2 regions of the Niveibacterium sp. COAC-50 genome follow, and region 2 is predicted to be linked to the other one. Evidence: predicted binding sites of a transcription regulator. Region 2 holds the regulator's gene; the other holds the start of a gene.

Region 1 (9,689 bases), on a different contig from region 2:
CCGAACCCACGCCGGCCGCGCAGGCGTCCATGTGCTTACGCCGCTCGCGCTCGCCGACGGCAGCTGGCTGTTCGTAAACAGGGGTTGGGCGCCCATGCCGGGCGATCGTCGTCAGTTGCCATTGCCGTCATTGCCAAGCGGCGCGGCACAGGCACTGATCGGGGTGGCGGTGCAGCCTGCGACCGGCGGCTACACGCTCGCGGGCGGCGATGCCCGCGACGCGCTGTGGTCGCGCATCGATGTTGCCCAGATGCAGCGGTGGGCAGGCGCAGCAAAGGTCTACCCGCTGGTGCTGCAACTCGAAAGCAATGTGGGTGATGGCCTCGTGCGCGAGTGGGCGCCACCTGCGTTCGGGCCGGAGAAGCACCGCGGGTACGCGCTGCAATGGTTCTTGCTCGCGGCCCTCACTGCGGGGCTGACGCTGTGGTTTGGATGGAGGAGTTTGCGACGTGATGAAGCCTGACGCCCGCCGCACCTTGCTGCTGATTGCCGCGGTCTGTGCCGCCCCGGTCATCGCAAGCTACACGCTCTACTGGTTTGGCAGAGCGCCGACGGGCGCCAACTACGGCGAGCTGCTGCAGCCAGCGCCGTGGCAACCGGGCCGAATGGTCGAGCTCGGCGGCGCTGCGATCGAACCTGCAAGCCTGAAGGGCCGCTGGGTGATGGTCTACGCCGCGCCAGCGGCGTGCGACGCCGCCTGCCGCCACGACCTCTGGATCATGCGTCAGGTGCGCACAGCACAGGGCAAGGAGATGGAGCGCGTCGAGCGGGTCTGGCTCGTGACCGACGGCAGCGCGCCCAGTGCCGAATTGCTCGCCGAGCATCCGGGGCTGCGCGTGGTGCGCGCCGAGGCCGCCGCGGCGCCAGCAGGGCGGATCGAGATGGTTGACCCGCTGGGCAACCGGATGATGCGTTACCCGGCACAGCCTGAGCCGAAGCGGATCATCAAGGATCTGACCCGCATCCTGAAGTACTCGCGGCTGGGCTGAACGGCATGTTGCGCAGACTCGTTCTCGCCTCCCTCTCTTTGGCCTGCATCGTGATCGTGCTGGGCGCCTACGTCCGGCTGTCGGATGCGGGTCTCGGCTGCCCGGATTGGCCCGGTTGCTATGGCCAATTGAGTCCGCATCACGCGGCCGAAGCGATCTCTGCCGCGCAGGCCGACGCGCCACAGGGGCCGGTGTCGATGCCCAAGGCCTGGAAGGAGATGGTTCATCGCTATCTGGCGGCAACGCTTGGTCTGATGATCCTCTGCATTGCGGTGCTGACCTGGCGCCGCCGTCGCGAGGGCGCGCCGCTGGGTCTTGCTGCGGCCCTTGTTGGCGTGGTGATTTTTCAGGGGCTCCTGGGCAAATGGACGGTCACGCTCCTGCTGAAACCCGCGATTGTCAGCGGTCACCTGATCGGCGGCATGACCACCGCGGCGCTGCTCGCGTGGCTTGCCTGCCGGCTCGCGGGCTTGCGCCGCATTGACGTACCGCCGGCGCAAGCCTGGCTTGCCCGAGCTGCGTTTCTCGCGCTTGCGTGCCAGGTCGTTCTCGGCGGCTGGGTGAGCACGAACTACGCGGCGCTGGCGTGCGCCGATCTGCCGACCTGTCACGGCCAGTGGTGGCCGGAGACGGACTTCCACAATGCGTTCCACCTCGTGCGTGAACTGGGCATGACAGCCAGCGGTGATCTGCTCTCAAACGCGGCGTTGACCGCGATTCACCTGAGTCATCGTGTCGGAGCGCTGGTGGCGGGTGCCTTGCTTGCTGCGCTGGCGATTGCGCTGCTACGGCGTACCGCAACGCGCGGGCTCGGTGCGCTGCTGCTTGCAGCGCTGGTGCTGCAGATTTCGCTCGGTGTGGCCAACGTACTGTTGAGCCTGCCACTGCCGCTTGCGGTGATGCATAACGCCGGCGCTTTGGTGCTGGTGCTGGTGATGGTCCGGATCAATCACGCCCTGCGGCCGCGTGCCGTGGTGGTGCGTCGGGGGAGGTGCCTGAATGAGAACGCTCTCGCTTGAATTTGCTCAGCCACTGGCCGATCGTTTGCGCGCCTTCGGTGCGCTGACGAAATTCCGCGTCAACCTGTTGATCGTGTTCTGCGCGGTGATCGGCATGTTCCTCGCGGTGCCAGGGGGGCTACCCAATGCCGCGACGGTGATCGCCGCCACGCTGGGGATCGCTTGCGTGGCTGGCGCGGCGGCCGCGATCAATTGCCTCATCGAGCAGAAGATCGACGCCGTGATGGCGCGCACGCGCGCACGACCGCTGCCGCGCGGCGTGCTGACACCGGCCGAGACGCTGGCGTTCTCGGGCCTGCTGGGCGGCTTCGGTCTGACCGTGCTGTGGCAGGCGGTCAACCCGCTGACCATGTGGCTGACACTCGCGACCTTCGTCGGCTATGCGGTGATCTACACCGTGCTGCTGAAGCCCTACACACCGCAGAACATCGTGATCGGTGGCGCATCGGGGGCGATGCCGCCGGTGCTCGGCTGGGCCGCGGTGACCGGTGAGGTCTCGGCCGATGCCTGCCTCCTGTTCCTGATCATCTTCGCTTGGACGCCGCCGCACTTCTGGGCGCTCGCCTTGTACCGGACCCAAGAGTACGCCCGCGCCGGTTTGCCGATGCTGCCGGTAACCCACGGTTCGGAATACACCCGCTTGCAGGTGCTGCTCTACACCCTGATCCTGTTCGCGGTAACGCTGCTGCCGTATGCGACCAAGATGAGCGGCTTGCCCTACCTCGTCGCCGCTGTCGGTCTGGGGGCTGGCTTCATCCGCTATGGCTGGCGACTCTGGGTGGACTACTCGGACGCATTGGCGCGGCGCGCCTTCCGCTATTCGATCGTGTATCTTTCAGCGCTGTTCGCCGCCCTGCTGATCGACCACTACCTGTGATGCGCCGCCGCTTTCTTGCCGTGCTCGCAGCCGCCCTGTTAGGCGGCTGCGGCGTTTCTGACGCCCCGAAATTCCACGCCGCCGACATCACGGGGGCGGACTATGCGAAAGCCTTCACGCTGACCGACCAGCATGGCAAACCGCGCACGCTCGCCGAATTCAAGGGCAAGGCGGTCACCGTCTTCTTTGGCTACACCCAATGCCCGGACGTCTGCCCGACCAATCTCTCGACGATGGCGCAGGTCGTGAAGCTGCTGGGGGCCGATGGCGAGCGCCTGCAGGTGGTCTTCGTCACGGTTGATCCGGAGCGCGATACCCAGCAACTGCTGTCCGAATACATGCCCGCCTTCCACCCCACTTTCCTCGGCCTGCGGGGTGATGCCGCAACGACCGAGCGTGTGATGAAAGATTTCCGCATCTTCGCGCAGAAGCAGGGGGACATCGCGGGCGGCAACTACACGGTGGATCACACTGCCGGCACCTATGCCTACGATCCGCAGGGTCGTTTGCGGCTGTACATCCGCCACGGCGAGACACCGCAGAACATCGCCGACGATCTGCGCCTCCTGATCGCGGGCAAGTAAGCTTCACCGACTGTTACAACTCGCAGCCCCGCCGCCGTCAGCTACGCTGAACAGTGAGGCGTTGAGCGTGTACGCCCGCCAAGTCGGCGTGGCGATTCTGGTACGCGCGCGGCGCGTTGGGGGCTTTCATGCGGGAGTGGCGAGCAGACGGCGGCTTGCGTTGGGTGTGTGCGCTCATCGGCGCACTCTGCCTCATGGCGCAGGCATCGGCCGAGGTGCCGGACCCGCCGGGGCGGGTCGGCCGGGTCAGCTATGTCGAAGGTCGGATCGAGGCATGGACGGCTGATAGTCAGGACTGGGCACCGATCAATGTGAACATGCCGGTGACGTCCGGCATCGGGCTCTGGACCGCGACGGATGGTCGCGCAGAAGTCCGTATCGGGAGTACTTCGGTTCGGCTGGATGCCGATTCACAACTCAATTTTGACCGCGTCGACGATGCAGTCATCGCGCTTGAAGTGCGACGCGGCGTGGCACGTGTGCGCCTGCGCAGCCTGCCGGATGACGATCAGCTCGTGATAAGTGCCGGTGGTGTGCGTGTCGAGGCGCAGCGCGCGGGCGACTATGCTCTGGAGTACGACCCTGGCTCACGCCGTGCCTGGGTCTCCGTGTTTGCCGGCCGTGCGCGTGTCAGCGGAATTGCCGAGCGGCTTACCGTGCTTGCCGGCCAACGCGTTGAGCTGGATGCGGTAGCGCTGCGCCTTGTGGCGTCGGAAGAAGCTGGTCGCAGCAGCTTTGATGAATGGGCCGAGCGTCGCGACCGCGAACAGGATCGGCTTGCGTCGAGCCGCTATGTGTCGCCCGAGATGACCGGCATCGAAGCGCTGGATGGTCACGGCCGTTGGGAGGAAGACAGCCGCTACGGCCCGCTGTGGTACCCGGTGGCGGTGGCGCCCGGTTGGGCGCCTTACCGTTACGGCCACTGGGCGTGGGTGGCACCTTGGGGCTGGACCTGGATCGACGACGCCCCCTGGGGCTTTGCGCCCTTCCACTATGGCCGCTGGATCATGATCGGTGGGCGCTGGGGGTGGGCACCGGGCAGCTATGTTGCGCGGCCGGTCTATGCGCCGGCGCTGGTCGGCTTTTACGGTGGCGCGCCAGGCTTCTCGATCAGTGTTCGCCTCGGCCCGGTCGTCGGTTGGTTCCCGCTTGCACCCTTTGAGGTGTACCGCCCGGCCTACACCTACAGCGAGACCTACATCCAGCGTATCAACATCACGCACGTCACACGCATGCCGCCGATGCCGGGTGGCCCGAATGGCGACTACCCGCGCCGGCCGATCGACTACCGCTATGGCGCGCAGCGCGACGCCGCAACCTTTGTGTCGCGTGACGACTTCTTCCGCCAACGCCCGATACAGCATGGTCAGGGCCGTGTGAACACGGATGTCATTCGGCACTTGCCGATCGGTGGCGCGCCGCCCCCGCCGCCGGGCGTCACGCCGCGTCCGCCGCGCGGGCCGGGCGGGGGTGACATGCCAGTACCGGATCCGCGCCCGTCCGGCGGGCCGGGGCCGCAGTCGATGCCGCCTCGTATTCCGGGCGATCCGCAGCGCGGTGACCTGCCGCGCTATCCGATCGGCGATCCGCGTCGGGCGCCGCAGGGCTGGGGCGGCGAGCGTGCCGCGCCGCCAGCGCCGGTTGATCGGCCCGCCCCGGCGGCACCGCCAACGCGTAGCGCCCCGATGCCGACGATCCCGATCGAGCGCGACGTGCGGCCGCAATCCGCGCCGCCGCAGCGCCAGCCGGGCATGCCTAACATCGGGCCACAACAGAACCAGCCCGGCGTCGTACCAGGTATGCCGAGGCAAGGGGGCGAGGCGAGCCGTTCCGATCCGGCAGTGATGCCGCGCGGCAGCGAGGGGGGGCCGCCCCGGCGTTGGCCGCCCGCACCGGGCAGCGAACAGCCGGCAGCGCCGCAACCGCACGGCAATCCGCCGCGCGCGATGCCCATGCCAGGGGTGTCGGGCGTGTCGGGTGCAGAGGCGCAGCACGCGGCGCCACGCCCGCGCGTGCCGGAAGGGCGGCCGGTAGAGCCGCGCGCCGATCGCCAGGCGATGCCCGCCGTCAGCCCGCAGGCGCCTCGCGCGCCTGAAGGCGGCGGCAATCGCGGGCACGAGTCACGCGAACACGGGCGACCGGAGCAGGATCGGCCGCGCCGCCCTGGGCAGCAAAGCGAGTAGAGCGGGCAAAAACGACAAGGCCCCTTGCGGGGCCTTGGTCATTTGGGAGGGCCTGGCAGCCGGGTCAGACGTAAGCCGCCAGCGCGCCCTTCATCTTCTGCAGTGCTTTGGCTTCGATCTGGCGAATACGCTCGGCGGAGACGCCGTATTCGGAGGCCAGCTCTTGCAGCGTCGCGCTTTCGTCGTCAGCCAGCCAGCGGCGGCGGATGATTGCGCGGCTACGTTCGTCCAGCGCTTCCAGCGCGCTCTCCAGACCTTCGCTTTGCAGGCGGTCGCGGCCGCGCGCCTCAAGCACGGCGGTCGGTTCGGCGTTGGCGTCGGCCAGATAGGCGATCGGCGCGACCCGGCCGTCGTCATCCTCTTCCGGGCCCAGTTCAAGCGCGACGTCACCACCCGAGAAGCGGGTTTCCATCTCGCGCACTTCTTCCGGCTTCACGCCCAGCACGCGCGCCATCTCGGCCACTTCGCCGGTGGTCAGCGTGCTGCTGTCGGACTTCATGCTGCGCAGGTTGAAGAACAGCTTGCGCTGCGCCTTGGTGGTAGCGATCTTCACCAGGCGCCAGTTCTTCAGAATGTACTCATGGATCTCGGCCTTGATCCAGTGGATTGCAAAGCTCACCAGACGTACGCCGCGATCCGGGTCGTAGCGTTTGACGGCCTTCATCAGGCCGACATTGCCTTCCTGGATCAGGTCGCCGTGCGGCAGGCCGTAACCGAGATAGTTGCGGGCGACCGAAACCACCAGCCGCAGGTGCGAGAGCACGAGCTGACGCGCGGCCTCGAGATCCTGTTCATCACGCAGTTTGCGTGCGAGCGAAAGCTCCTGCGCTTCCGTCAGGATCGGGAACCGGTTCGCCGCCTGAACGTACTGATCCAGACTGCCCAGTGCGGACGGGACGGGGAACGACAGCGATGTGGTCATCTGCATACCTCCAACAAATTACCTCTGGAACAATGTTAGCACTCGACGCTAGAGAGTGCTAATAACGGATTTTGTTCCCGGGATTTGTTTCCGCATGCAGACCGACGGCAGCTCCGGCGCACTCAATTGCGGTGTGCCGGAACGGCCGTGCCGCGCACTCAGGCGACGGGTTCGAGTTCGGATGCGTAGAACAGCGCTTCCAGCGAGGCGCAGGCCTCGTCCGGATCAACCTTGACGTACCACATGGCTTCACGCGCATTGCCGCCGAGGCGGTTTTTGCGCACCAGGGTGCCCGTGCGTCCGTTGAAAAAGGCCTGCCGGGCGGCAGCGCCGGCGTCGAGGTGACCGATGCGGACGCGATGTCCGACTTCGAAGCTCTGGGTTTGCGTGCTCATGTCTTGTGTTCTCGCTCTGGAAGAACGGTCGCGTTGTTGGAGCGCGATCGGGTTTTGTCTCTGTCGCGGATTCTTCGCTTGTGGTGAAGTCGCGTCTTGATTGTGTTTGGCGATTTTAAGCGCCAAAAATGACAAAAAGCTATCCAGTTGGCAAGAATGCGTTTTGCGTTGCAGCAAATGAACTTGGGATAAATGCCGCGCAGCGTGTTCGCGCACCCTGCCCGAGAAGCGCTGCGCAGGCTGATCCAGCGAATTTGGTCATAAATTGCGGCTGAATGGCCGCAGCGAAAGGCGCCGTGGGCCCTGTTTCATATTGCGATGCCGCAGCTCGGGTCGGTACGGTTGGCAATAGGTGTCATGACTTGATGAAAATTGCGTGAGGCCGCCGACTGATCAGCCTGCCGGCTCAAGCGGTGCGCGCGTGCAGGCGACCGCATGCGTGCTGCCGCCCTGGGCGGTCAGAGGTGGGATCGCTGCGCTGCAGGCTTCGATGGCGAGCGGGCAGCGGGTGCGGAACACGCAGCCTGAGGGCGGCGCAATCGGGCTTGGCAGGTCGCCTTCAAGGATCTGCACTGCCTTGCTGCGCTCGCGTGCCGGGTCCGGGATCGGTACGGCGGAGAGCAGAGCGCGGGTATAGGGATGGGCCGGAGCGCGGAACAGCGCGTCGGCATCGGCCATCTCCATCGCGCGGCCGAGGTACATCACCAGCACGCGGTCTGAGATGTGGCGCACCACCGCCAGGTCGTGGGCGATGAAGACCAGTGCGAGGCCGTCTTCCTGCTGCAGATCCATCAGCAGGTTGATGACCTGGGCTTGGATCGACACATCCAGCGCCGACACCGGTTCGTCGCAGATGATCAGCTTCGGCTTGACGATCAGCGCACGCGCGATGCCGACGCGCTGGCACTGACCGCCCGAGAATTCATGCGGGTAGCGGTTGATCACGTTGGGTTGCAGGCCCACGCGCGCCATCACGCGCTCCACTTCGGCCTTCACCGCGTGCGCACCGATGCCCGGGCGCAGCGTGCGCAGGGGTTCGCCGATGATGTCGCCGATGGTCATACGCGGGTTCAGCGAAGACAGCGGGTCCTGAAAGATCATCTGCAGGTCGGCGCGCAGCGGCTGCCAGTCGGTTTCAAGCAGTCCGGCGAGCTCGCGCCCGCCCAGCTTCACGCTGCCGCCTGCGATCGGGTTAAGACCGATCAGTGCCCGTGCGAGCGAACTCTTGCCGCAGCCGGACTCACCGACGATGCCCAGCGTTTCTCCAGCATTCAGGGTAAAGCTCACGCCGTTGACCGCCCGCAGCAGCCGCGGTGGTGACCAAGGCAGCAAGCCCTCTCGCCCGACCTGGAATTGGACTTGCAGGTCGCGAACCTCAAGCAGCGGCGCGCTCACGGTGCGACCCTCCGATCGTTAATTTGCGCGCTATCCGCTGCCGGCGCTGCGGTGGCATCGGCATAGCAAAGGTGTTCGATTGGCCGATGGCAGGCACGCCGACGTCCCTCAGCAAAGGCGGTGAGGGGGGCAGGGGCGAGGCAGGCGGTGTCGCGTTCAACACAGCGTGGCGCAAACGGGCAACCGGGCGGCAGCGCGAGCAGGTTGGGTGGGTTGCCGGGGATGGTCGCGAGACGGTCACTGCCGTGTGGGTGATCCATCCGCGGTACCGCATGCAGCAGACCCATCGTGTAGGGGTGACTGGGATGCACGAACAGCGCTTCCGCCGGGCCCTGTTCCATCACGCGGCCGGCGTACATCACCAGCACCTGGTCGCATACCCCGGCAACCACGCCCAGATCGTGCGTGATCATGATCACCGCGGTGCGGAAGTCGCGCCGCAGATCCTGAAGCAGCCGCAGGATCTGCGCCTGCACCGTGACGTCGAGCGCGGTGGTCGGTTCATCCGCGATCAGCAGTTTCGGCCGGCACAGCAGCGCCATCGCGATCACGACCCGCTGGCGCATACCGCCAGAGAACTCGTGCGGGTACATGGTCAGACGCTTCTTCGACTCTGCAATCTTCACCGCATCCAGCATGCGCGCCGATTCCGCCAATGCGGCCTTGCGGTCCAGCCCCTTGTGGAAGCGCAGTACCTCGGTGAGTTGGTCGCCGACCGTCAGGTAGGGGTTCAACGCGGTCATCGGGTCCTGGTAGATCATTGCGATCTCGGCCCCGCGGCGGGTGTTCAATTCGGCTTCCGTGAGCGCAAGCAGATTGGCGCCGCCGTAGAGCACTTCACCGGTGGCGCACCCGTTCCTCGCGAGCAGGCCCATCAGCGCAAACGCAGTCTGGCTTTTGCCGGAACCGGACTCGCCGACGATCCCCAGCGATTCGCCTTCCTGCAGCGAGAACGAGAGGTCATTAACCGCGGCGACCTCGCCTTCCGGCGTGGCGAAGCGGACGTTCAGGTTGCGGACTTGGAGCAGTGACACGGTTATCGGTCCTTCGGATCCAGCGCGTCGCGCAGGCCGTCGCCAATGAAGTTGAAGCAGAACAGCGTGGTGACGAGGAAAGCGGCCGGGAAGCCCAGCTCCCAGGGCGCGGCCTCGATCGACTTGGCGCCCTGTTCTAGCAGTGCGCCCCATGAGGTCATCGGCTCCTGCACGCCGAGCCCGAGGTACGAGAGGAAGCTCTCGAACAGGATCATCGAGGGCACCAGCAGCGTGGCGTACACCGCTACGATGCCCAGCACGTTGGGCACGATGTGCCGGGTGATGATGCCC
Region 2 (9,689 bases):
CCGTAATGGCGGTATTGAAAACCACTTCACCGACGGACTTGCCGGCGGCGCCGATCCCCTTGCCGTGAAACACCGTACCGTCGGCGAGCGCGAGCAAGGCTGGGGGAAATGCTGTCACAGCGGACTCCCTGAAACTATCGCTAAATTCCGGAATTCTGAGCGGACGCCGGAACCGGCGCCGGACATGAAAAACGGGATTCGCCACATGGCGCATCCCGCTTTCAAGATCGAGAAATTGTAGCAATTACCGCCGCTTACGGCAAATCGAGCGTGCTGTCCCTAATCCAGATCAGATCACTTGGCCTGTTCGCGCCGTAGATAATTGGCCAAGCGGTCCAGCTCCGGGATCAAATCCGCCAAGCGGGCGAGCGCCTCCGGCCCCTTCGCATTACGCGCAGCAATCTCCAGCTTCAAGGCACAGTCAGCTGCCGCGGACGCACCGAAGATGCCCGCCGAGGCCTTGAGCGAATGGGCACCACGCGACAAGGCCTCCCAGTCGGATCGTTCTGCTGCACGCAGTAGTTCCGACCTGGAACGGCCATAGTCCTGCAGAAACACACCAATCAGCATCTGCACGGCGGATTCATCGCCGTCGAGCGTATCGCGTGTCTGGTTCAGATCGGCCACATCGCCGCTCGTCACGAAAGGATCCCCCTCGATCTCGGTGCGCGACCCGTCATAGTACTCGTCGCTCACCGTTTCCTGACGCACCACTCGCTTGAGCGCAGCAAACAGTTCGGCCGGCTTGAGTGGCTTGACGACATAGTCATCCATGCCGGCCTCCAGGCACCGGTTCTTGTCGGCAGGCATGGCGTGCGCCGTCATCGCGATGATCGGAATCGACTCAAGCAGCCCGGTGCCCGCCCAACTCCTGCGCGCCTCACGTGCCCGGATCGCGCGGGTCGCTTCAATTCCACCCATGACGGGCATTTGCACATCCATCAGGATGACGTCAAAGCGCCCATCGCGATCGAAGTACTCGACCGCCTCGGCGCCGTTGTTCGCCAGCACCACCCTGTGCCCTGCCCGCTCCAGCACTTTCTGCGCAACCGCCTGATTGACCGGGTTATCCTCGACCAGCAAGACATCCAGCGGCTCGGCAATCGCCTCGGTTGCAGCCCGCGCCGCAACAAGATCAAACTCTGCCAGCGAGAAGCCACTACCGGCATCCACCCCGAACGCGAGCAGCGCGGCATCAACAAGATCGCGGCGCGAGAACGGTTTGACGAGGTGAGCCCGCGTACCCAACCGCCGGCAACGGTCGGCATCCTCACGCTGATTGGGCGTATTGAGGAGCATGACAATGCGCTCACACGACGCACCAAGGTCGAAGAATCGCGACGGGAGCGAAAACCCGCCGGGCTCACCCAGGCCTGCATCGACCAGCAGCAGGTCGTAATAGCCCCCCGCCTCGGCGGCCGCTTTCAATGCGGCCTCAGCCGACTCGACGGAATCGACCCAAACCACCGGCAGGCCTGCCGCACCCAGCCAGCCATGTATCCGCTGCGCCAGGGTCCGATTTTCAAGCGCCAGCAGCGCGCGACGGCCTGCAAACTCGGGCCGGCAGGTAAGAGGCGCCGGGTCTTCGAGCACCTCGGCGCGTAGCGTGAATCGGAAGCAGCTCCCCTTCTCGGGGGTACTTTCGACCCAGATTCGCCCGTCCATCAACTCGACGAGGCGTCGGCAGATTGCCAGACCGAGGCCGGTCCCGCCGAAGCGACGGGTGGTCGACGTATCAGCCTGCGAGAAAACGTCAAAGATGGCGCCATGTTTCTCGGCAGGAATACCGATACCCGTATCCCGGACAGAAAACTCGATCCGTGCAAAAGCGCCGTCGCGCTCAAGCACACGAACGCCGACCTCGACTTCGCCGTGCTCGGTAAATTTGACAGCGTTGCCGATCAGGTTCAGCAACACCTGCCGCACACGCCCCGGATCACCCTTGAGCCGCACCGGCACGTCGTCGTCGATGCTGGCGATCAGCTCCAGGCCCTTCTGGTGAGCGCGTAGCGCAAGCGCCTTGATCGAATCCGCCACCGTGTTGAACAGCGCGTAGTCGATCAGCTCCAGATCCATCCGCCCAGCCTCGATCTTGGAGAAGTCGAGGATGTCGTTGATGATCGTGAGCAGGGCCTCGCCAGAGGACTTCACCGTTTCAAGGTAGCCGCGCTGCTCGGAATCGAGGTCGGTATCGAGCGCCAGTTCCGTCATGCCGATGATGCCGTTCATCGGCGTGCGGATCTCATGGCTCATGTTGGCCAGAAAATCGCTCTTTGCGCGGTTGGCTGCCTCTGCCGCTTCTTTGGCATTCAGCAGTTCGAGCTCGAAACGTTTGCGCTCGGTGATGTCGCGATGGGTACCGACCAGACGCAAGGCCTTGCCCTGCGCATCGCGCTTGACCACCTTGCCACGGGCGAGAATCCATTTCCAGTCGCCGCGCTGCGTCCGCATGCGGAACTCGCAATCGTAGTCCGTGGCGGCGCCTGTCACGTTGTCGTCCAAACGCGCCCGCATCAGCGGAAGATCGTCGGGATGGACCAACGACTGCCATCCTTCGACGGTCGGAGACACGTCGTCGAGCGACAGACCAAGCATCGCGACCCACCGCGCACTGAAATGCACCGCCCCGGAGGCGACATCCCAATCCCATATGCCGTCTTCGGAACTGTCCAGCGCGAGCTTCAACCGCTCTTCGCTGACACCGACCAGCAAGGAGGATTCGCGACGTTCGCTGACGAGCGCCGACAAGGACTGCGACAGCTCGTCGGCCGCCAGGCGCTCAACCGCCTCTTCGCCGCGTCGATCACCCAAGCCGCGCAGCGCATCCCGCAGGGCATTCAAGACCGCCTGCTGTGCGTCGCATTGCTTGCGTAATCGGGCGTTCTCGTTCGACAACGTCGAGCCCGCCCCCACCTCGGAGACCGGCTGCGCGGTGAGCCTTTGTTCGTAGCGGCGGTAAGCACCACCAACCATCGACAGCAGATCCGCCAGCGCTACCGCAAGCTGATCCGGCCGCCAAGGCTGCCTTGCGATGGCCGCGAGCAAACCGGCAGGAGAGTCAACGCCGAAAGCGCGTTTCAGTTGGTCGGCCAGCAATTCGCCAGCCGGGAGCTCGGTGGAACTGGAGTTACGATCGTCGCCAGGTTGTGTGGCTTGCATTCGGTCGTACCGTAGGAAGAGCTTGGGCCAGAGTTAGCACATCACCCGCACAGCGTACCTGAAGCGTCGACACGATCGCCAATGGCTTTTGCTAAGCCATCGGTAGCGAGCGCCCTACTTCAGCCCAAGCACGTCCTGCATGTCGTAGAGCCCAGCCTCGCGGCCCTTCAGGAATGCGGCGGCACGCAAGGCGCCAAGCGCATAGGGCATGCGGCTGGAGGCCTTGTGTGTAATCTCTACCCGCTCACCGAGTCCGGCGAACAGCACCGTGTGGTCGCCAACGATGTCACCACCGCGCACCGTGGCAAAACCAATCTGCTGCGCCGGGCGCTCGCCGGTAACACCTTCACGGCCATACACGGCACAGGCCTCAAGGTCGCGCCCGACCGCGTTGGCCACCACCTCGCCCATGCGCAGCGCCGTACCGGAAGGCGCATCGATCTTGTGCCGGTGATGAGCCTCGATGATCTCGATGTCGTAGCCGCTCGCCAGGATCCGTGCAGCGACGTCCAGCAGCCGGAAGACGGCGTTGACGCCAACGGCCATGTTCGGCGCGAACACCACAGGAATCGTCTCGGCCGCGCGGGCGATGGCCTCCTTGCCGGCTGCATCGAAGCCAGTGGTACCAATGACCATTGCCTTGCCCGCAACACGCGCCGCCTCAAGGTGGCGCAAGGTGCCTTCCGGGCGGGTGAAATCGATCAGGCAATCAGCCACGTCGAACGCAGCGGCAACATCCGAGCTAATCGCCACCGACTGGCCAATACCGACCAATTCACCGGCGTCGCGCCCAAGGAAGGGGCTATCCGGCAGATCGAGGGCCGCGGCCAGCGCACACGCCGGATCCCGCAAAGTGGCCTCGATCAGCATCCGGCCCATGCGTCCGGACGCACCGGCGATCGCGACGTTGACGGTCATGCTCAATCCTCGAAAGACGATTCGTTGCTGCGATTGGTGGGTACGGCAGGCTTACTTCTTGCGCGGCTCGATTTCGATCAGGCGATTCTGTCCGTCATCGTTGGGCGGCGCCGGCTGGATGTCGCCATCCCAGCGGGCAAGCTTTCCGTCAACGAAGTAAACCGAGAACACCTTGCGATCGACCGACGAGCTGCGACCGGAGCGGAACTCATACGGATAGTCCCAGCGATCCGCATGGAACGGATCATTCAGCAACGGGGTGCCAAGAATGAAACGCACTTGCTCAGGCGTCATGCCGGTCTTCAGACGACCGACCATTTCGCCGGTGATGGACATGCCTTGCCGGACGTCGACCCGATACGGGCGCAGCCATTCGCAACCGCTCGTCAAGGGGATCAGGCAAAACAGGGAGAGCAGTACGGCAGAGCGAAAACTCAAGCGCGGCATGGATTCGACGGAGCGAGTCGCGTTTTCAAATGGAGCGTCAGACTATATCATAAGGGTCTGAACCGACCCCCGTGCCAGGCCTCCATGACCAATTCCCAAAGTCTCAAGAGCATGGGTCTCAAAGCCACTCTGCCCCGGCTCAAGATCCTGGAACTCTTTCAGCGTACCGACCAGCGTCACCTCACCGCGGAGGACGTCTATCGCATGCTGATGGCCGAAAACATGGATATCGGGCTTGCGACTGTGTATCGCGTTCTGACGCAGTTCGAACAGGCGGGTCTGCTCGAGCGCCATCACTTTGAATCCGCGAAAGCGGTATTTGAACTGAACCACGGCCAGCATCACGACCATCTTGTCTGCATGCAGTGCGGACGCGTCGAAGAGTTCTACGATGCCGACATCGAAGAGAAGCAGAACCGCATCGCCAGCGACCGCGGTTTCAAGGTGCGTGAGCATGCGCTTCACCTGTATGTCGACTGCCTCAAGGACGATTGTCCGCACAAGCGGAACATGCCGCCCGCGTTCCCGCTGAACGCCAACGAGTAAAGAATAACGGCGCCCTCGGGCGTCGTTTTTATTCAGGCTGTGCTCGGCGACGCGATCACCCCGTCGTTGCCTCGAAGCCCAGCATCTCAGCCGCATGGGTTCGCGTCGTTTCGGTAATCCGCTCACCGCCCAGCATTCGGGCGATTTCATCGATACGGGCGGCGGCATCCAGCACTTGAACGCGGGAGTATGTCGCCCCGTCGCGCGACTCCTTGGAAATCTGCCACTGCCAATCCGCCCGCGCGGCAACCTGTGGCAGGTGGGTCACACACAGCACCTGGCAACGCCTGCCAAGCTCGCTGAGGCGCCGCCCGACCACCTCGGCGACACGCCCCCCGATACCGACATCCACTTCGTCGAAAACGAGCGTCGGCACCGCTTGCGCCTCACTGGCGATCACCTGGATCGCCAGCCCGATCCGGGAAAGCTCACCACCCGAAGCCACTTTCGCAAGCGGGCGGGGTTCCTGATGCGGATTTGCCGCAACCAGGAACTCAACCACTTCCTGACCGTGCGCACCGCCGGACGGCGCTTCAGCAAGCCGAATCTCGAACCGGCCTCCGGCCATCGCAAGGTCTTGCATCGCTTCGGTGACGCTTGAGCCAAGCGACGCGGCCGCGACGCGCCGGCGCTCACTGAGTTCGGCAGCAAGCGTGCGGTATGCAGCACGCGCGTCCGACTCTGCCAACGCGAGCGCATCGAGGTCGCTCGCCCGTTCGATCAGGGCAAGGCGTTCGCCCCATTCCGCCTCAAGAGCAGGGATCCCCTCCGGCGCCACGCGATACTTGCGCGCAAACTGCGTAACCGCCGCGATGCGCCGCTCGCATTCGGCCAGCGCTTCCGGATCGAGCTCCATTCGATCGCGATAGCGTCGAAGCTCGGCCACCGCCTCACCAAGTGCGATACCCGCGCCATCAAGCAATTCGGCGATCGGCGTGAGATGGCCGTCAAACCGGGCCAACTCCGCCATGCGGGCGGCGAGCCGTTCGACCTCGGTCGCGATCGCCAGCTCACCCTCGTCCAAGGCGTCCAGCGCAGCGCCCGCACCCTCGATCAAGCCCGCGGCGTGCGACAAGCGTTGATGGTCCGCATTGGTTTGCTGCCATTCGGCTTGCGAGAATGCAAGCGTGCGCGCTTCACTCAATTGCCATTCGAGCATCTCGCGTTCGCGCGCGGTAGCCTCGCCTTCGGCTTCAGCAGTTTCGAGCGCACGAACCGCCGCTTGCCAGGCCCGCCAGGCCGCAGAAACCTCTTTGGCCAAGGCCGTTGCGCCGGCATGCGTATCGAGCAGCTCTCGCTGCGCGTCGCCTCGCAGCAAGGCATGGTGCGCGTGCTGACCGTGAATATCGGCCAGCAGTTCGCCAAGCGATTTGAGCTGCGCCGCCGTAACGGGCGATCCGTTCACATAGCAACGCGAACGGCCCCCTCCATCGACTACGCGACGGACCAGAACCTCGGTATCGGCCTCAAGGTCGTTCTCGTTTAGCCAGGCAGCAACCGGGCCCACCGGTGCGCAATCGAACATGCCTGAGATTTCGGCGCGCTCACAGCCCGCCCGAACCATGGCGCTATCGGCGCGATCGCCAAGCAGCAGCGACAGCGCATCCAGCAGAATTGATTTGCCCGCCCCGGTTTCGCCTGTGAGCACACCGAAGCCGGGCGCGAATTCGAGGTCGAGTTGATCGACCAGGACAAAGTCTCGGATCGTCAGACGACGTAACACGGTAAGTCCTTCAGGGAAGTCGTGGCGCAGCGCTCCAGTGGAGCTTTTGGCGCAGGATGGAGTAGTAGCTGTAGCCGGGCGGGTGCAACAGGGTCACGACGTGATCCGAACGCCAGATGCGTATCCGATCGCCGGCGCGGGCATCGAAGCGCGCCTGCCCATCGAAATGCACGCGCGCGTCATGCGGCGGCTGCACCACGATTTCGATTCGGCAATCGTCCGACACGGTAATCGGCCGGTGAGTTAGCGCATGCGGGCACAAAGGAACCAGCGCGATCCCCGTCACGCCCGGGTGAAGAATGGGGCCGTTGGCAGACATGGCATATGCCGTGGACCCAGTGGGGGTGCACACGATGATGCCATCCGATCGCTGGTGATAAACAAACTCGCCGTCGAGATGCAGTTCGAACTCGATCATGCGGCCGATCTCGCCCTTGCTGACCACCGCATCGTTCAGCGCCATGGTGTGGAACACGCGATCGCCCGCGCGCACGACTTCTGCCTCAAGCAGCATCCGGGTGTCGTGCCGCGCACGGCCGGCGAGGATCGCGCCGACGTGCTCGAACATGTCTTCGCGCGGAATATCGGTGAGAAAGCCAAGGCGCCCCTGGTTAACACCGACCAGCGGCACAGCATGGCTCGCGAGTCGCCGCGCAGCTGTCAGCAGCGTTCCGTCGCCGCCCAGCACGATGGCAAGATCTGCCTTGGCACCAATCTCGTCAAACGCCGCAACGCGGAATTCACCGCCAATGCCGGTAGCGCTCGCGGTACCCTGTTCGATCAGCACTTCGCAGGCGCGCTCGCGCAGGAACAGCGCAAGGCGAAGCACCGCGTCCGACACTTCCGGACTCTGGTACTTTCCAATGAGCGCGATCGTCTTGAAACCGTTCTGCATGGCACCCATTTAACCACAAGGCGCGCTGCGGCTGCCGCAAGCACGGCGCGCCTCCGGATCGATAGCGCCGACGCGTTGCGATCGTGCTTTTTTTCCCTAGAATGGCCGACATGGAATCACGCCCCGCCAATCAGCCACTCGACCAGCGTGCGCAGATCCTGTTGAAGACGCTGGTCGAGCGGTACATTGCAGACGGCCAGCCGGTCGGCTCGCGCGCGCTGTCGCGCTCGTCGGGGCTTGAGCTATCGCCCGCCACGATCCGCAACGTCATGGCCGACCTCGAAGAGTTCGGCCTCGTTACGTCGCCGCATACCTCCGCCGGCCGGGTGCCAACCGCCAAGGGCTATCGCCTGTTTGTGGACAGCCTGCTCACGGTGCAACCGCTGCAGCAAGCGCAACTGCTTGAGCTGGAACACCATTTACAGCCCGACCAACCGCAGCGAGTGATCAGCACCGCGTCACACCTGCTATCCGAACTCACCCGCTTTGCTGGCGTGGTGGTGACGGCCCGCAAGGAAGCCACGCGCATCCGGCAATTGGAGTTTGTCGGCCTGTCGGAACGCCGCATCCTGCTGATCATCGTGACGCAGAACGGGGATGTGCAGAACCGCATCCTGATGACGCAGCGGCCTTACACCGGCGATGAACTGGTGCGCGCCACCAACTTCCTCAACCAGAACTTCGCCGGCCTCGAATTCGACGAGATTCGCGAGCGTGTGCGAGCCGAGCTGGTCCAGTTGCGGGAGGACATGTCAGAGCTGATGTCCGCCGCGATCACCGCGGGGCAGGATGCAATCTCCGAGACGAACGCGTCCTCCTATGTGCTGAGCGGCGAGCGCAACCTGCTGGAAGTCGAGGACCTGTCGTCCAACATGGCGCGTCTGCGCGACCTGTTCCGGCTGTTCGAACACAAGACCGGGCTGCTGCAGCTGCTGGAGGTGTCGCGCGATGCGCAGGGTGTTCAGATTTTCATTGGCGGCGAATCCGGCATTGCATCGCTCGACGATTGCACCGTCGTCACCGCCCCCTACAAGGTCGATGGGCAGGTGGTCGGCTCACTCGGCGTAATCGGCCCGACCCGGATGGCCTATGAGCGCGTGATCCCGATCGTCGACATCACCGCGCGCCTGCTCTCGAGCGCCCTCACCCCGCAGAACTGAGCCCATTGATGCCCCGCTTCAAACCCGAACCGCCCTTCCGGCATGGCACGGCCCCGAAGGTCGGCGTACTGCTGGTCAACCTCGGCACCCCGGATGCACCGACGCCGAGCGCCCTACGTCGCTATCTCAAGGAATTCCTGTCGGATCCGCGTGTCGTTGAAATCCCGCGTCTGGTTTGGTGGCCGATCCTCAACGGCATCATTCTGAATACGCGGCCAAAAAAGTCAGCGCTGAAGTATGCAAGCGTGTGGGACCGCGATGGCTCACCGCTGGCGGTGCACACGCAGCGCCAGGCAAAGTTGCTGCGTGGCTACCTTGGCCAGAATCGGCAGCAGCCGATCGAAGTGTTGCATGCGATGCGCTACGGCAACCCGTCGATGCCTTCGCAGCTCGATGCCATGCGCGCCGCCGGCTGCACCCGCATCCTCGTCGTGCCGCTCTACCCGCAATACGCCGGCAGCACTACCGGATCGGTCGCGGACGCCCTCGCGAGCTGGATGCAGGGCTGTCGCAACTTGCCTGAGCTACGGCTCGTGCGCGCCTTCGCGGACGACGACGCGTATGTCGCCGCGCTGGCTGCCAGCGTGCGAGAGCACTGGCAGCGCAATGGCCGGGCTGAACGGTTGGTCATGAGTTTTCATGGCGTGCCGCGCTACACGCTTGATCGCGGCGACCCATATCACTGCGAATGCCACAAGACGGCTCGGCGCCTTGCAGAAGCCCTCGCACTCAAGCCAGAGGACTACGTGCTGACCTTCCAGTCACGCTTTGGCCGCGCCGAGTGGCTGCAGCCTTACACAGAGCCAACGCTTCAAGCGCTGGCAAAAGCCGGCGTCAAGAA

Evidence for each region. The regulator HrcA, encoded in region 2, represses chaperone genes, less so after heat shock. The targets are predictions, from matches to a motif close to TNTTAGCACTCNNNGNCNNNGAGTGCTAANA.
Region 1: rpoH (RNA polymerase sigma factor RpoH) is a predicted target of HrcA. The motif match lies at 6,608-6,638, and genes of this name have one in related genera.

The regions. Positions count from the first base shown of each region.
Region 1 covers NZ_JABCJM010000002.1:80,624-90,312, reverse strand. Annotated here, with positions in the region: gene HH302_RS07875 (SURF1 family protein) at 1-463, shown strand, start outside; gene HH302_RS07870 (hypothetical protein) at 450-989, shown strand; gene HH302_RS07865 (heme A synthase) at 995-2,008, shown strand; gene cyoE (heme o synthase) at 1,989-2,885, shown strand; gene HH302_RS07855 (SCO family protein) at 2,885-3,469, shown strand; gene HH302_RS07850 (FecR family protein) at 3,598-5,652, shown strand; gene rpoH (RNA polymerase sigma factor RpoH) at 5,717-6,574, opposite strand; gene HH302_RS07840 (hypothetical protein) at 6,733-6,969, opposite strand; gene HH302_RS07835 (oligopeptide/dipeptide ABC transporter ATP-binding protein) at 7,363-8,364, opposite strand; gene HH302_RS07830 (oligopeptide/dipeptide ABC transporter ATP-binding protein) at 8,361-9,398, opposite strand; gene oppC (oligopeptide ABC transporter permease OppC) at 9,401-9,689, opposite strand, start outside.
Region 2 covers NZ_JABCJM010000001.1:1,100,454-1,110,142, reverse strand. Annotated here, with positions in the region: gene carA (glutamine-hydrolyzing carbamoyl-phosphate synthase small subunit) at 1-118, opposite strand, end outside; gene HH302_RS04970 (response regulator) at 295-3,159, opposite strand; gene dapB (4-hydroxy-tetrahydrodipicolinate reductase) at 3,274-4,077, opposite strand; gene HH302_RS04960 (outer membrane protein assembly factor BamE) at 4,129-4,515, opposite strand; gene fur (ferric iron uptake transcriptional regulator) at 4,609-5,070, shown strand; gene recN (DNA repair protein RecN) at 5,126-6,793, opposite strand; gene HH302_RS04945 (NAD kinase) at 6,804-7,688, opposite strand; gene hrcA (heat-inducible transcriptional repressor HrcA) at 7,799-8,848, shown strand; gene hemH (ferrochelatase) at 8,857-9,689, shown strand, end outside.